DNA from 2 places in the Stenotrophomonas sp. NLF4-10 genome. Region 1 is predicted to be linked to the other one. Evidence: riboswitches for the same ligand, from Rfam matches in the RefSeq annotation. Region 1 holds a riboswitch; the other holds the start of a gene.
What was found. Region 1 has a riboswitch for thiamine pyrophosphate ahead of MIC98_RS04955 (TonB-dependent siderophore receptor). Riboswitches for the same ligand answer to the same signal wherever they lie in the genome.
Positions count from the first base shown of each region.

Region 2: another riboswitch for thiamine pyrophosphate. It lies ahead of thiC (phosphomethylpyrimidine synthase ThiC); the one in region 1 lies ahead of MIC98_RS04955 (TonB-dependent siderophore receptor).

Region 1 covers NZ_JAKSEE010000003.1:1,030,710-1,035,933, forward strand. The annotation lists gene MIC98_RS04955 (TonB-dependent siderophore receptor) at 1-1,991, opposite strand, end outside; TPP riboswitch at 2,062-2,156, opposite strand; gene MIC98_RS04960 (phosphotransferase) at 2,200-3,333, opposite strand; gene MIC98_RS04965 (hypothetical protein) at 3,869-4,366, shown strand; gene MIC98_RS04970 (hypothetical protein) at 4,462-4,791, shown strand; gene MIC98_RS04975 (ABC-type transport auxiliary lipoprotein family protein) at 4,814-5,224, opposite strand, start outside.
Region 2 covers NZ_JAKSEE010000003.1:3,218,470-3,223,693, reverse strand. The annotation lists gene ggt (gamma-glutamyltransferase) at 1-1,397, shown strand, start outside; gene MIC98_RS15355 (BCCT family transporter) at 1,413-2,978, opposite strand; TPP riboswitch at 3,235-3,336, shown strand; gene thiC (phosphomethylpyrimidine synthase ThiC) at 3,439-5,224, shown strand, end outside.

The DNA of each region.
Region 1 (5,224 bases):
CCGGGCGCGCGCACGCGGCCATCGACGGTGGCGACGTTGGAGGAGGCGTAGCGCCAGCCGCCGGTGATGCCGAGGTCGGGGGCGAACGGCAGTTGGTAGTCGGCATGCAGGCTTGCGCGCGTGGCCGGCACGTTGACCAGCGGGTGGCCTTCGTAGGCAGGCGTGCCGGTATCGTGCGCGCGTGCCCGCAGCACGCTGGCACTGGCGGTGAGTTGCAGGCGTTCGCCGACGCGCCCCTGCGCGCTCAGTTCCAGGCCTGTGTGGGTCTGTTGGCCTTCCTGCACGAAGGTGTAGCCGTAGTCGCTGTCGTCGGGCTTGGCGTACTGGAACGGCCGACTGATGCGGAACAGCGCGGCGCCCAGCGTCAGGGAATCCGATGGTGCGTACTTGGCGCCTACTTCGATCTGGCGCGACAGCACCGAAGGCAGGAAGTTGCCTTCATTGCTGGTCCAGAACGGCGCTTCCTGCCCGAGCGCGATGCCGCGCACGTAGCTGGCATAGACGTTGAGCTGATCGGTCGCGCTCCAGATCAGCGCGGTCTGCGGCAGGAAGTGCGACACGCGGCTCTCGCGCTCGGGATTGCCGCGCTTGTCCCAGTCGCGCTCGTCCAGGCGCACGAAGCGGCCGCCGGCCAGCCACTGCCAGTCGTCGGCGAGGTTCACGCGGTCCAGCACGAACAGCGCCTTCTGCCGGCTGTCCAGGCGCCGCACCGATGCGCCGGGCTGCAGTGGCGAGGGATCGAACTGCGGCACCTGCTGGTCGTGGATGTTGCCCGTGCCGACGTACTCGTTGACGTTGAGGCGCTTGTCCACGGAGCGATCGAAGTAATCCGCGCCGACGGTGAGCTGGTGGTCCACCGCACCGGTGGCGAAGCGGCCGCGCAGTTCGGCGCGCAGCTGCTGGTTGCGGCGGGTGTCGTCCGGGCTGCGGTAGTCGTAGATGTCGTAGTCGCCGTTGGGCGCGAAGTAGTTGCCCAGCACGCTGCCGTCCCAGCAGGACTCTGCGTAGTAGCAGCCATAGGCGAAGGCGACGTTGTCGTCGATCACCGAGCGGCTGTGGCTGGCCGACACGCGCGACTGCCACGCCGGGCTGAAGTCGTAGGTGTGCAAGGCGGTGATGTTGGTGCTGTCGATGCCCACCGGCTGCTGCCAGCGCTGGTAGCCGAGCATCTGCTTGCGGTCCACGTCGCGCGGCAGTGCGGTGGCACCCAGCAGCTGGTAGCCCGAGACCGAGCGCTGCGCGCTGGTCTGGTAGTTGGCGTCCACTTCCAGCTTGCCGTGCTCGCCGAGCAGCCAGTCGGTGGCCAGCGAATAGAAGTTGCGGCGGCCGTCGGCATGGTCGACATACGAGTTGCCGTCTTCCCATGCGGCGTTGAAGCGCACGCCGATGCGCGGGGTCAGCCAGTGGCCCACGTCCACGGCGGCGTGGCGCGAGCCTTCCGAATCGGTGCCGAGGGTGACGCTGCGGACTTCGGCCGGGCGCTTGCCGACGAAGTTGATGACGCCGCCGGGGGCGATCACGCCGGCGGCGAGGCCGGCTTCGCCCTTGAGGATTTCCACCTGCTGCACGTTCTCCAGCGCCAGCCGCTGTTCGCCGGCGAGGGTCATGCCGTTGAAGCGGTAGCCGGTGGCGGTGTCCAGCGCGAAGCCGCGGATGGCTATGTTCTGGTAGTAGCCCACCGGCGCGTAGCTGTCGCCCAGCGAGGCGTCGTTGCTGGCCAGCTCGGACAGCGTGCGCACGTGGCGGTTGTCGAGCAGGCTGCGGTCCAGCACGCTGACCGAGGCCGGGGTGTTCTTCCAGTCGCCGCTGCCGAAGCTGTTGGATTGGGTGTCCCTGGCACCGGGCTGCCTGGCCTGCACGCGCACGGCGGCCAGCTCGGTGGTGGAGCGGGTCTGGGTGTCGTTGGCGTCGGTTTCGGGGGTGCTGGCATGCAGCGGCAGCGCCGCGCCCAGGGCAGCGGTCAATAGCGAGAGTCGGTAGCAGCGGTTCATTCGGTTCGTCATCGGCCGGTGGGGGAGACGAAGCGAAGGCGCGCATGCGCAACCGGCCACGAAGGCGGTGTGCCTGCTGCTCAAAGCTCCCTACGCCGGTGCAAACCGGATCAGGTTCCAAGGGACTCTCTCAGCCTGACTGGTCAGGCACCCCCGCTTCAGGGGCGTATTTGACCATAAACGGTACGGATTTGCCCCGCGTGCGCGTTCAGGCGGCGGCGTGCAGCGCGGCCAGCAATGCCTGCCCGGCGCGGGTGCCGAACCATTCGGCGTGGCCCAGCAGGAAGGTGTGCCACGCCACGTCGGCGTTCGCGGTCGAGCCGGTGGCGCCGTGGAAATATTCGACCTCCGACAGTGCGAAATCGAAATGCACCACCGGCAGCAGGTCGGCCAGCAGGTGCACCTGCGCGGTGGACAGCGGCCGTACCTGCCGGTAGCCGTCGAGCAGGGCGAGCGCGGTATCGACATGCACGGCCTGCATGCCGTGCTCCAGCTCCAGCCACGCCACCGCGTTGCGCTCGATCGCGGTGGCCAGGTCGAACAGGGCGCTGGTGGGCGAGGCCAGGCCGAAATCGAGCACGGTCGCCACGCGCATGGCATCGCCTTCGCGGCGCCAGAGCAGGTTGGAGACGTGCCAGTCGTTGTGCGCCCACAGCCGCGGTTCGGCCTGCAGGCGCTGGTGCAGGCCCGCGTGCCATGGCAGCACGGTCTGCCGGAGGCCGTCCCGCCACGGCTTGCGCGACAGGTAGTCGGCCAGCGCCGGGCGTTCGCCGAAGTCGCGTTCGAGCCGTGCGATCGGGTCGGTGGCGCGGATCAGGTCGTCGCGCGCGACCAGCACGTGGGTGCTGCGCTGCGGGGCGCCGTAGCTCGCCGATGCCAGGTGCAGCGTGGCCAGCATCCTGCCGGCCTCCCATGCCTGGTCGTGCTCGGCAAGCGGCGTCCACGAGGGGATGTCGCGGTACAGGTCCTGCCCGTCGGCCACGGCATGCAGTTCGTAGGTCCAGTCGCCATGCTCGACGGCGGTGGCGCCGTCGCGGTCCCGCAGCACATCGACCACCGGCACGCCCGCGCCGGCAAGGTGGGCGATGAAGCGATGCTCCTCGGCCAGGCTCGCCGCGTTGCGCACGTCGTGGTGATGGCGCTTGATGAAGACCTGCCCCGCCGCGCCCTCGACGATGGCGGCCGCCGACATCGGGCGCGGGCTGTGCCACAGCGTGGCGCCGGCACCTTCAAGCTGCGGGAATCGCCCGCGCAGCCATGCGACCTCGCGTTCGCTGATCGCGGGCCAGTCGGCGGGCACCTCGTCGTTGTCGAGGCCTTGGACGCGGTGGTCGGTGTTCATTGGGGGACGGGCAGGGCACGGGATGGTGTCGTGATGAAGCTAGGGTAGCGGCAGCGCCCGGGTTTGCGCGGGTTCGTGCCTTGCCCGTGGCAAGGAATCCCGGTTCTTTGCCCGGGCGCGGGAATCATGCCCGGAGCAATGGCGGTGGCGTGGCACGCATGGGACCGGGTGTTCCTGTAGATGCGGGGCTCGCCCCGCATGGGGCTTTCCCGGTGAAGCCCCGTGCCGGGCAAGCCCGGCACCTACGGGGCTCCCCAAGGGCGGCCCCGGCGGACGTGCGTTTCCCGCGGTTGACGAGAAGAACCGACCTTTCCGCAGTGGGCACGCGGTCATCTTTGTATCCATTCCGCCACGCATGGCCACGCCGCCCTAACCGCTGCCGGTGGAGGCTGGGCGTGCGGCAGGTGTCGCGTCGTGGAGACCGCGTGATGATCCGCCACCCCAACACCGACCAGGTGCAGCAACAACCGCGTGCAGGGCCAATCCGGCGTGACAGCCGCCCGCTGGCGGCGTATCCGACAGAGGAGGTATCGCCATGAAGAAGCGGCATGTATTCAGTGCATCCAGCCTGCCGATGGCCGAGGCGGCGGTGGTGGCCGCGCGCCGTGCCGGCGTGGACAACGACGACATCCTGCTGGTGGCGCGCTCGGACATCGAGAAATACGTGATCCCCGACAAGCGCAAGATGGCCGACACCGACCTGATCACCGCCGCCGGCCGCGGTGCCGGCTATGGCGCGGCCACCGGCCTGCTGGCGGGTCTGGTCGCCGTGGCGGTGCCGCCGCTGGGTATCACCCTGGCTGGCGCGGCGGCCGTCGGCGTGGCCGGGGCGCTGGTCGGCAGCCTGGCGGCGGCGCTGCTGGGCGCGACCGTGCCCGACCCGGTGCGGCAGGCGTTCGACGACGAGATCGAGGCGGGCAACATCCTGATCGTGGTCGATGGCGAACCGGAGGTGCTGGAGGTCGCCGGCCCGGCCATCGCCGGGCTTGGCCTGCGGCCGTTGCCCTATGAATCCACGTCGGCATTGACCTGATGCATGGCATGCACGCTGGTGGCGAGGGCATCGACGCGGCGTGCACGCATGGGCGGTGATCGTCGCGGTTCTTTTCCAACCGTGAGAGCCGCCGCATGGCCCCGTCCCCACCGCGCACGCCCGATGGCCGCTATCTGGTGGCGCGCGGCCGGCTGTGGCGTGCCGCCAACCCGCATCTGCCGGAGGCGAAGCGCCAGTCGTGGGTGCGGCAGTTGATGGCGGCGCGACGGGAGGTGGGTCTTGCCCGCCGGCATGGCGACCGCGAGGCACTGGCGCGCGCCGGGGCGGCGGTCGATGCCGCCAAGCGCGCGCTCGGCGAGCGTGGCCCGGTCTGGTGGGACGATGGCGCGCCGGACTACAACCGCCATCTGGTGAAGAACACGCCGTATGCGGCGTGGCATGCGCAGTGGACGGCGGCGGAATGAGCGCGGGGACTTGCCCGCCGGTTCAGCGCCGGTCGGCGCTGGCCTGCCAGTCGGCCTGCCCGGCGGCCAGCGTCCAGCCGACCAGTTCGGTGGTGGTCCTGCCCAGCGCGGTTTCGAATGCCGCCGCCACGCTGGCCACCTCGGTGCCGGCGGCCGGTTCGGCCAGCAGGAAGGTGCGCGAGGCCACCACGCGCTGATTGAGGCTGTGGATCAACTTGGCGTTCAGTTCGATGGTCGCCGCCGGACGCGCGTTGCCCGCGTAGTCCGACTCGAAACGGCGCAGGTCGATGCTCAGCTTGTAGTCGGCGCGGATGCCGCTGGCGATGCGCGCCACCGCGGCGATGCGGCCGGAATCCTCGAAGCCGCGCAGCAGCGCGTCCTCCAGCATGTCGGTGGCTGGCTGCGACCAGGTTGCGCCGCGGTAGACCTCAAG
Region 2 (5,224 bases), 2.2 Mb from region 1:
ACGGTTCGGGCCGCTCGCCGCGTTCGCTGACGCTGGCCGAGTTCCAGCGACGCGGGTTGAAGGAAATCCCGGCCACGGGCCCATTGCCGGTGTCGGTCCCCGGTGCGGTCGATGGCTGGTTCGCCCTGCACGAGCGCTTTGGCCGCAGGTCGATGGCGGACAACCTCGCGCCGGCGATCCGCTACGCGCGCGAAGGACACCCGGTGGCCGAAGTGATCGCCTATTACTGGGATCGCTCGGTGCCGCGGTTGTCGCAGTATCCCGGCTTCAGCGAGCAGTTCACCATCGACGGCCGCGCGCCGCGCAAGGGCGAGTTGTGGCGCAACCCGAACCTTGCCGATACCCTGCAGAAGATTGCCGACGGTGGCCGCGATGCGTTCTACAAGGGCGATATCGCCCGCACCATCGACGCCTATTTCAAGGCCAATGGCGGCTTCCTGAGCTATGCGGACATGGCGGGCCACCACGGCGAATGGGTCGAGCCGGTGAGCAGCAACTACCGTGGCTTCGACGTGTGGGAGTTGCCGCCCAACAGCCAGGGCATCGCCGCGTTGCAGATCCTCAACATCCTGGAAGGCTACGACTTCTCCAAGATCCCGTTCGGCTCGCCCGAGCACGTGCACCTGTTCGTCGAGGCCAAGAAGCTGGCCTTCGCCGACCGCGCGCGCTTCTATGCCGACCCGGCGTTCTCGCCCGCGCCGGTGCAGCGCTTGATCTCCAAGGAGTACGCGGCGCAGCGGCGTGCGCTGATCTCGCCGGAAAGGGCGCTGAAAGAGGTGCAGCCCGGCACGCCGAAGCAGTTGGAGGAGGGCGACACCATCTACATGACCGTGGCCGACGCCGACGGCATGATGGTGTCGCTGATCCAGTCCAACTACCGCGGCATGGGCAGTGGCATGGCGCCACCGGGGCTGGGCTTCATCCTGCAGGACCGCGGCGAGATGTTCGTGCTGCGCAAGGACCACCCCAACGGCTATGCGCCGGGCAAGCGCCCGTTCCAGACCATCATCCCGGCCTTCATCACCAAGGACGGCCAGCCGTTCGCCAGCTTCGGCGTGATGGGCGGGGCGATGCAGCCGCAGGGCCATGCGCAGATCGTGATGAACCTGGTGGACTTCGGCATGAACCTGCAGGAAGCCGGCGATGCGCCGCGCATCCAGCACGAAGGCTCGACCGAACCGACCGGCCAATCCACGGTGATGAGCGATGGCGGCGAGGTCAATCTCGAAACCGGCTTCCCGTATGAAACGATCCGCGCACTGATGCGCAAGGGCCACCGCGTGGTGTTCGCCGACGGCCCGTATGGTGGCTATCAGGCGATCCTGCGCGACCCCGAAACCGGCGTGTACTACGGCGCTTCGGAAAGCCGCAAGGACGGGCAGGCGGCCGGTTACTGACCGGCCGGCCCGACTTCAGCCATCGTCCCTTGCCTGCGCGGCGTCGGCCTGCGCCGCCATCTCGCGCTCGATCCATGCCTGCACCGCGTGCCGCGCACGCTGCGCCTGCCGTCGTTCCAGCAGGTACTCCAAGTCCAGCACGCGGTACAGGCTGACCATCACCAGCACCATCAGCAGCGCGAACGGCAACGCGGCGATGGTGATCATGCCCTGCAACGCTTCCAGCCCGCCGGCCAGCAACAGCACCGCGGCGATCAGCGCCACCGCCACGCCCCACACCAGCTTGCGCGACAGCGGCGGGTCGCCAGCCTCGTCGGTGGACATGCTGGCCAGCACCAGCACCGCCGAATCGGCCGAGGTGACGAAGAAGATCACCAGCAGCATCAGCGCGACCACCGACAGCAGCAGCGAGCCGGGCAGGCTGTCGAACAGTGCGAACAGCACCGTCTCGTAGCCGCCGGCCAATGCCTGCAACAGGTCGGCATGGCCGGTCAGCTGCGCCCACAGTGCGCTGCCGCCGAATACCGAGAACCACAGGAAGCCGAGCAGGGTCGGTGCCAGCACCACGCCGATCACGAACTCGCGCACGCTGCGGCCGCGCGACACACGCGCGATGAACGCACCGACGAACGGTGCCCACGCGATCCACCACGCCCAGTAGAAGATCGTCCAGTCCGCCACCCAGGTGCTGCTGGAAAACGGCGACATGCGCAGGCTCATCGTCAGCAGTTGGTTGAGGTAGGAACCGAGCGTGGTGGTGAAGGTGTCGAAGATGAAGCCGGTCGGCCCCAGCACCAGCACCGCCGCCAGCAGCAACCCGGCCAGCGCCAGGTTGAAGTTGGACAGCCACTTGATGCCGCGGTCCACGCCGCTGGTGGTGGAGGCCATGTACAGCACGAAGGCGATGGCGATGATGGTCAATTGCACCGGCACCGTGGCGGTGATGCCGAACACGCGCTGCAGGCCGGCGGCGATCTGGATGGTGCCGAAGCCCAGCGTGGTGGCCACGCCGATCGCAGTGGCCACCACCGCGGCGATGTTCACCACCTGCCCGAACGCACCGCGATGGTGGCGCCCGATCACCGGCTGCAGCATGTCGCTGATAAGGCCACGGCCGTTGCGGTTGTACTGGAACCACGCCATCGCCAGCCCGATCAGCGCATAGATCGCCCACGGGTGCAGGCCCCAGTGGAAGAACGCGTAGCGCATCGCCGCGCGCGCCGCGTCCGCGCTCTGTGGCGGCAGCCCCTCCGGCGGCTTGGCGAAGTGCGAGATCGGCTCGGCCGCGCCCCAGAACACCAGGCCGATGCCCATGCCGGCGGCGAACAGCATCGACAGCCAGCTGGCGCGGGAGAAATCCGGTTCCGCATCCTCGCCGCCGATGCGCAGGTTGCCGAAGCGGCCGAACGCCAGGTACAGCAGGAAGGCCAGGGTGAGGAACACGATCAGCAGGTACAGCCAGCCGGCGTTGCGCACGACTTCGACAAGCAGGCCCTGCACCACGTCGTTGAACGGGCCGGGGGCGATGCCGGCCAGCAGCACCAGGGCGGCGACCAGCGCGATGGAAACACGAAACACCATGAAGGAGCTTCTCCGATCAGAGCATGAGGGGAGCGAGCCGGGGCTTGCAGCGGAACCGGCCACATGGGCGCGGTGGGGAAGGCCGTCGAAGCGGCGCAGGGGTGGCGAAGATGAACAACCACGCCACAGCCTAATGAACAAAACGTCATGGTTTCGTTAATGCATCCCGCACGGCCGTGGCTGAAGATCGGCCGCAATGACGCAAACAGCGGCCGCAAGGGCCGAAAGACGCACCCCTGCCTTTGTGGTCTAATGCCGGCCGAAGCGGGGGTACCGCGGCCGCAAGGCCACGGTTGAGACAGTCCCTTGGAACCTGATCCGGCTGATACCGGCGTAGGGAAGCTTTGCAATGTTCGATCGCGCGTGGACACCGCCCGAGGTGCGTCCGTGCGCCTGCGGCAATGCGCCTTCGCTTCGTTCAACCCGTACCTCCGTGCGGGATCCCAACAGGACGATGCCGATGAACGCACAGCTCTCCGCCCTGCAGCAGCAGGCACAGCAACTTTCCGAATCCGTGACCCGGCCGATTCCCGGCTCGCGCAAGATCTTCGTGCCCGGTTCGCGCCCGGACCTGCAGGTGCCGATGCGCGAGATCGCGCTGACCCGCACGCCGACGCTGTTCGGTGGCGAGGACAATCCGCCGGTCACCGTCTATGACACCTCCGGCCCCTATACCGACCCGGACGCGTGCATCGACCTGTCCACCGGTTTGCCGGCATTGCGCGCGCGCTGGATCGAAGAGCGCGGCGACACCGAGCCGCTTCCCGCGCTCAGCTCGGCGTTCGGCCGTTCGCGCGAGGGCAATGCCAAGCTCGACGCGGTGCGCTTCCCCAACCGTACGCTGCCGCGCCGCGCGCGGGCCGGCGCCAACGTCACCCAGATGCATTACGCGCGGCGCGGCATCGTCACTCCGGAGATGGAGTACGTCGCCATCCGCGAGAACCAGCGGCTGGAGGCGGTGCGCGAGGCGCATCTGCTTGCGCAGCATCCGGGGCAGAGCTTCGGCGCGAACATCCAGCAGGTCATCACCCCCGAGTTCGTGCGTGAGGAGATTGCCCGCGGCCGCGCCATCCTGCCCAACAACATCAACCACCCGGAAAGCGAGCCGATGATCATCGGCCGCAACTTCCTGACCAAGATCAACGCCAACATCGGCAACAGCGCGGTGTCCTCGGGCATTGCCGAGGAAGTGGAAAAACTGGTGTGGGCGATCCGCTGGGGCGGCGACACGGTGATGGACCTGTCCACCGGCAAGCACATCCACGAGACGCGCGAGTGGATCATCCGCAACTCGCCGGTGCCGATCGGCACGGTGCCGATCTACCAGGCGCTGGAAAAGGTGGATGGCCGCGCCGAGGAGCTGAACTGGGAAATCTTCCGCGACACCTTGATCGAACAGGCCGAGCAGGGCGTGGACTACTTCACCATCCACGCCGGGGTGCTGCTGCGCCACGTGCCGCTGACGGCCAGGCGCGTGACCGGCATCGTCTCGCGCGGCGGCAGCATCATGGCCAAGTGGTGCCTTGCGCACCACAAGGAAAATTTCCTCTATACGCATTTCGAGGATATCTGCGACATCATGAAGGCCTACGACGTGGCCTTCTCGCTGGGCGACGGCCTGCGCCCGGGCTGCATCGCCGATGCCAACGACGCGGCGCAGTTCGGCGAACTCGAAGCACTGGGCGAACTGACGAAGATCGCGTGGAAGCACGACGTGCAGACCATGATCGAAGGCCCGGGCCACGTGCCGATGCAACTGATCAAGGTGAACATGGACAAGCAGCTGCGCGAGTGCGGCGAAGCGCCGTTCTACACGCTCGGGCCGCTGACCACCGACATCGCGCCCGGCTACGACCACATCACCAGCGCGATTGGTGCTGCGATGATCGGCTGGTACGGCACCGCGATGCTCTGCTACGTGACGCCGAAGGAGCACCTCGGCCTGCCCAACCGCGAGGACGTGCGCGACGGCATCATGGCCTACAGGATCGCCGCGCACGCCGCCGACCTGGCCAAGGGCCATCCCGGCGCGCAGGTACGCGACAACGCCCTGAGCAAGGCGCGCTTCGAGTTCCGCTGGCAGGACCAGTTCCACCTCGGCCTGGACCCGGAGAAGGCGCAGTCGATGCACGACGAGACGATGCCGAAGGAAGCGCACAAATTGGCGCACTTCTGCTCGATGTGCGGCCCGCACTTCTGCTCGATGAAGATCACCCAGGACGTACGCGACTACGCCGCCGAGCAGG